DNA from 2 places in the Holtiella tumoricola genome. Region 1 is predicted to be linked to the other one. Evidence: predicted binding sites of a transcription regulator. Region 1 holds the regulator's gene; the other holds the start of a gene.
What was found. The regulator Rex, encoded in region 1, represses fermentation and respiration genes when NADH is low (regulators of the CRP and FNR family bind a similar motif). The targets are predictions, from matches to a motif close to ATTGTTAANTANTTAACAAT.
Positions count from the first base shown of each region.

Region 2: PBV87_RS22230 ((2Fe-2S) ferredoxin domain-containing protein) is a predicted target of Rex. The motif match lies at 1,249-1,268, and genes of this name have one in related genera.

Region 1 is NZ_JAQIFT010000007.1:69,387-72,603, forward strand. It holds gene PBV87_RS01115 (ABC-F family ATP-binding cassette domain-containing protein) at 1-1,022, opposite strand, end outside; gene PBV87_RS01120 (redox-sensing transcriptional repressor Rex) at 1,164-1,802, shown strand; gene PBV87_RS01125 (FAD binding domain-containing protein) at 2,217-3,005, shown strand; gene PBV87_RS01130 ((2Fe-2S)-binding protein) at 3,020-3,217, shown strand, end outside.
Region 2 is NZ_JAQIFT010000074.1:55,526-58,742, reverse strand. It holds gene addA (helicase-exonuclease AddAB subunit AddA) at 1-242, shown strand, start outside; gene PBV87_RS22240 (hypothetical protein) at 260-874, shown strand; gene PBV87_RS22235 (hypothetical protein) at 949-1,125, opposite strand; gene PBV87_RS22230 ((2Fe-2S) ferredoxin domain-containing protein) at 1,341-1,586, shown strand; gene PBV87_RS22225 (monomeric [FeFe] hydrogenase) at 1,604-3,070, shown strand; gene PBV87_RS22220 (hypothetical protein) at 3,203-3,217, shown strand, end outside.

The DNA of each region.
Region 1 (3,217 bases):
CTAAAGAGTGCCCCATCTTCAAATGACTTAGATAATTCTTTAACAGTGAGGACATCGTTTCCACTAGTAATACGTGGTGTAAGTACTAGATTCATAGGCTTGTCATCTATGGTAGGTAGGTCCATAACTTCTATTTTATCTAAAAGTTTTTCACGGCTTCTTGCACGTTTGATAGATTTTTCTCGATTAAATTGACGAAGTTTAGCGATAACAGCACGTTGTTTGGCAATTTCTTGTTGCTGTTTTTCATATTGATGCATAGCTGCTTCATAGACTTTTTCACTTTCAATGATAAAGTTACTATAATTGCCATTATAGACCATAGCACGACCAAATTCTAAGTGAACGACTTTCGTTACAACACGATCAAGGAAGTAACGGTCATGAGAGATTACAAGAACTGCACCTTTGTAACTTCTTAAGTAATTTTCTAACCATTCTGTAGCTGCGATATCAAGATGGTTAGTTGGTTCGTCAAGAAGGAGAAGGCTAGGCTCTTCTAAAAGAAGCTTAGCAAGGGCAACACGTGTTTTTTGACCACCGGATAAAGTGGTAATGGGTTGATTATAAATTTCTTCTTTAAGGCCTAATCCTTTTAGAACACCTTTTACAAGACTTTTATATTCATAGCCCTTTTTATCTTCAAAAGTTATACGGAGTGCATCGTACGTATGGGTTAATTCCATAGAATGAGTACGAGAAATTTCTTCTTCCATTTGATGAAGCTTAGCTTCTAATGCAATGACCTCATCAAATACATGAAGTAATTCCTCATATACCGTATGAGTAGAATTAAACTGCATATTTTGTTCTAAGTAACCAATAGTGGATCCTTTTGCAAAAAATAGATCACCTTCATCAGGGTGAAGTTCCCCAGTTAAAATTCGGAATAAAGTTGTTTTGCCGGCCCCGTTATTTCCAACTAGGGCAACTTTTTCTGTATCTTCTATATGAAATGAAACATCTTTTAACACAAGTTCTTCGTTAAAAGACTTACGAATACCATGACAATTAGCAATCATAAGTGAACCTCCTCATTATTGTAGTTTCATATTAACAGAAAAACGACAAAAATAAAAGCTATGAATGAACTATGTAGATTGACAAAAAAAAAACTAAAATGCTATACTATAGAATAAGAGTAAAAAGAAGGAGGTAAAGATGTGACTGAAGAGAGAAAGATTTCAATGGCAGTAATTAGAAGATTGCCAAGGTACTATAGGTATTTAGGAGAATTGCTTGACAATGGCGTAACTAAAATATCTTCTAGAGAACTAAGTGAAAAAATGAAAGTTACAGCTTCTCAAATTAGGCAGGATCTTAACAACTTCGGCGGTTTCGGACAACAAGGATATGGATATAATGTTGAATATTTACACAAAGAGATCGGAAAAATATTAGGACTTGAAAATACACATAGTATGATTATTGTAGGGGTAGGGAATTTAGGACAGGCTCTTGCAAATTATACAAGCTTTGAAAAGCGTGGTTTTAATTTAATCGGATTATTTGATGTCAATCCAAGACTTGTAGGTATGAGTATTCGTGGAATAGAAGTTCTGGATATAGACAAAATGGAAGAGTTCGTTAAGGAACATAAAGTAGATATTGCTATTTTGACAATGCCTAAGACTAAAGTTAAAGAAACAGCCGAAAATCTGGCTAAATGGGGTGTAAGAGGTTTATGGAACTTCTCACCTGTAGATTTATTTGTACCAGACGGCGTACAAGTAGAAAATGTACATTTATCACATTCATTAATGACATTAGCTTACAGAATTAATGAATGTGAAGGTGAATAAAATCAATAACTTCCAAACTATATGGAAAGTCGTAAACTTAGAATGTTCGTCTATCATACGTTGAAAAATAACAGAGATAGATGGACATTTTTTTATACATTTATCTTAGAAAAAAGATAAGAATGATAGCAGAATATAATAAAAGAATTCCGAACATTTTTTTTGAAAAAATAAGTGGTTCTATATAAAATGAAGAAAAAATAGAACTATAAAGTCGATAGAAATGAAAAATGTTCGAAATTGTATTGACTTACGTAAGTTTACATTCTAATATAATAATTAGAGAAATTATTATAGGATTTTAAAAAAATAATTAAGAAAATAGATAGAGGGAAGCTAGAAAACTGTAGTTTTTCTCTTTTTTAGCGCCTAAAATATTTTAAAAATAGATTTAATATAAAAGGAGAGTCTTGCGTGATTACCATTAACCAGTATTTATTAGCAACTAGTTTAGAAGAAGCGTACGAAACGCTTGTAGCCAACAAGAAAAATGTTATTTTAGGGGGCATGCTATGGCTTAAAATGGGTAAACAAGCTGTACATACTGCTATTGATTTATCTAAACTTGGACTTGACCAAATTACAGAAACAGATGAATACATTGAAATCGGATGTATGACAAGCCTAAGACAGGTAGAAACAAGTAGGCTTTTACAAGAGCATTTTGATGGTATTGTAGCAAATTGTGTTAAGGACATTGTAGGAACACAATTTAGAAATGTTGCAACTATAGGTGGAAGTGTATTTGGAAGATTTGGTTTTTCAGATGTATTAACAGCACTGCTTGCTTTAGATACTTATGTGGAACTTTACAAAGGTGGTGTTATGCCTTTAGAAGACTTTGTAAATGCAAAGAGAAATAAAGATATACTTGTAAAAGTTATGATCCGAAAAAGTGATAGTAAAGCGAGCTATCATACTCAGCGCAATAGTGCAACAGATTTCCCAGTACTTGCAGTAGCTGTAAGTCAGGCTGATGAAGGCGTAAAAATTTCGGTAGGGGCAAGACCTCATAAAGCAAAACGTGCCTATGAAGCAGAAGCTTTATTACAAGGTGGTTTAACAGAATCTACAATTGAGGCGGCTGCACAAAAGGTTGTAGAGGAGTTAGATTTTGGGACTAACTTACGAGCAGGTGAAGCTTATCGCAAACAGTTAGCACAAGCATTAGTTAAAAGAGCTATAGATGAGATTAGAGCATAAGTGAGGAGAGCATCATGAAAATAAAAGTATGGATTAATAATAAAGTACATGAAAGAGAAATTGAAAGTGATTTACTCCTTATTGATTTCTTGCGTAGTGAAGGTTATTACAGTGTAAAACGTGGTTGTGATACAGCTAATTGTGGCTTATGTACAGTGTGGTTAGATGAAGTACCTGTTTTATCTTGCTCAACATTAGCAGCACGTGCAAAT
Region 2 (3,217 bases), on a different contig from region 1:
AAATCTTACTACAAGGGGTAGTAGATACATGCTTTATAGAAGAAGATGGTTTAGTCATTATTGATTATAAGACAGATTATATTGATAAGCATGGCATAGAAGAAGGCATTAAGCGTATTAAAGAACGCTATAGTGTACAGCTTGAACTCTATGCAAGAGCCTTAAGCGAAATTACAGGGCTTCCTGTTAAAGAGAAATGTTTATACCTTTATCATATCGATACATGGGTAACTTTAGATTAAAATGAGGGAGAATGAAGATGATTAGATTAGAACGTACAGATGTTATGAACATTGAAAATGCTATTCGCGGAGCAAGAAATCCAATGAATAGCTGGCATAGAATAGACAGTCATTATGACGAAGAAGGTAACTATATCCTTGGAGAGAATGATCTAGATTTAGGATCAAGACTTTGTAAAGCAGGAAGTGATCACCGCAAATTCTTACGTCAAATCTTTGTTTCTGTAGATATTACAGCACCTCTTTACTGGTGGAAAGAATACGATACTTACAAAGTAGGTACAACTACAAACTCTACAAGTACAATGCATAAGATTCATAGTAAAGCTTTTGAAGTAGAAGATTTCAGCACAGATCATATGAATGAAGCAACACTTGCAACAATGGATTTAATCATTAAACAGTTAGAGACACTTCGTGTAGATTTTAACGAAACAAAAGATAAAACAACTTGGTACAGTATCATTCAATTGTTACCATCAAGCTATAATCAAATGCGTACATGTTCAATGACTTATGAGAACATCCGTAATATGTATACAGCGCGTAAACATCATAAATTAGAAGAGTGGCATACTTTCTGTAGATGGGTAGAGACTTTACCATATGCCCAGGAGTTTATAATAAAATAATAAAAAATAAAAATACCCCTAAGGTAGATTGCTTAGATAGAAGCAACAATACCTTAGGGGTATTTTTGTAATACTTAGTTTTTAGAATCCTCCTCAACCATACGCCAGCCTATATATTCAGTAAGACCTGCGCCTAGGTTATCCGTATTCATTTCTACCCCTCCACCAAGATTTTCGGTAGAGAGCATAGCTGCTAAAGGAACTTTGATAGGGGTTTCATCACATGAAACTTTACGATTTTTTGAGTTCATTTCATCAACCTCGCTTTGTGTTTGAAATGTTCTTTTAGTATTTGTAGTTATGAACGGATTATGTAATAAGAAATTTGAAATAAGCATAAGTTTAATTGAAAAATTCAATTCATCTTAGAATTATTTGATAAAAATATAACAAACTTGTTGATTTGAAGTAGGATTGAATATATTATAATATTATATTAAATTTTAAAAATAATAAGGGGGGCACAATGAAAACAATTAGTATTTGTATAGGGAGTGCGTGCCATGTTAAGGGTTCTTATGAAGTCATTGAGGTGTTAAAAAAACTTATTGTTGAGCAAAGCTTACAAAGTGAGTTGGAGATTACAGCAGCTTTTTGTCTTAAAAATTGTGTAGATGCAGTATCAGTAAAACGTTGGGATGGTAAGGTTTTATCTGTATCCAGGGAGAATGTTTCTCAGATCTTTCAAGATGAGATTGTAGCTTATTTATAATAAGGGGGAGAAACATAATGAGAACTTTTGAAACAGATGTGCAGTGGATTAGATATGAGGTACTTAAAAAGGTTATTCAAAAAACAATAGATCAAAGTTTTGATACAACTAAATATCAAATTCCTAATGAAATTTTACCAGGGAATAAGCCGATTTCAAGATGTTGTGTCTATCATGAGAGAGCGATTATAGAAGAGAGGGTTAATTTAGCCTCTAATCTTATGCTACCAGGACAAAATATTATTCATACTATCGAAAGTGCTTGTGACGAATGTTCAAGGGAACATTATACTATTACAGATTCATGTAGAGGATGTTTTGCACAACGCTGTATGCAGGCATGTAAATGTGGTGCCATTGAGAAAATTGATGGCAAAGCCCACATTGATTATAGCAAATGTGTGAGTTGTGGGAAGTGTAAGGAGGTCTGCCCATTCAATGCTATAGTAGATAATTTAAAACCATGTATACGTGCTTGTAAGGGGAAAGCCATTCAAATTTGTGATGATAATAAAGTAAAAATAGAAGATGAAAAATGCATTAGCTGCGGTGCATGTGTTTACCAATGTCCTTTTGGTGCAATAAGTGACCAAAGTGAGATTATACCTATTACCAAGTTGATAGAGCAATCTAGAAAAGATAAAAATGTTAATGTATATGCAGTTATTGCACCAGCAATAGTCACTCAGTATACAGCTAATATTGGTCAGATTGTGGGTGCTATCAAGCAAATAGGATTTACTGATGTAATAGAGGCAGCTTTAGGAGCAGATTTAGTAGCTTATTATGAAGGAAAAGAATTTGTTGAACGTGTCATAGAGGGAGAAGAATCTTGTATGCTGACCTCTTGTTGCCCAGCATTTGTATCCTATGTAGAAAAACAGTATCCTGAGCTTGTGGGGAATATCTCTACAATGGTATCACCCATGATTGCTACGAGAAGATTGATTAAACAAATTGATGACAAGGCGGAGGTAGTATTTATAGGACCATGTATGGCAAATAAAGAAGAAAAGCTACGTTATGAGAAAGCCGGAGAGAAAATTTATGCAATGACATTTGAAGAACTAGAAGCATTAATAGATGCCTATGGCATTAACATGAGTGAGTGCACAGAAGAAGTTTTGAATAATGCTTCATACTTTGGGCGTTCTTTTGCAAGGACGGGAGGCGTATCGGATGCAGTTGCATCCATTATAGAGACAAAAAACTTGCCACCTTCTAGTTATAGACCTCTAGTTTGTAATGGGCTACAGGAGGTAGATAAGGCGTTGAAGATTCTCAAGATGAGGAAGAATACCTTTAATTTTATAGAAGGAATGGCTTGTGTTGGAGGATGTATTGGCGGAGCAGCTTGTCTGACACATGATCCGCGCCAGAACAAGAATGTAGAAATATACGCAAAGAAGGCAGTTGAAAAAAGCATTAATGACTCTCTAAGAGTTATAGATTATACACATTTAGATTTGCATAAACCCTATTAGAGCACAAAAAGTCACCCTAAGACAGTCTTTTCCTCCCTGTGCAGTGCACAAAGACTAGACTTAGGGTGACTTTTCGTATGTGTGGCAAAGTTTGTAACTTTTTTAGACTTCCTAAGGGTGTAGTTATTACAAATGGGGAATAACGGT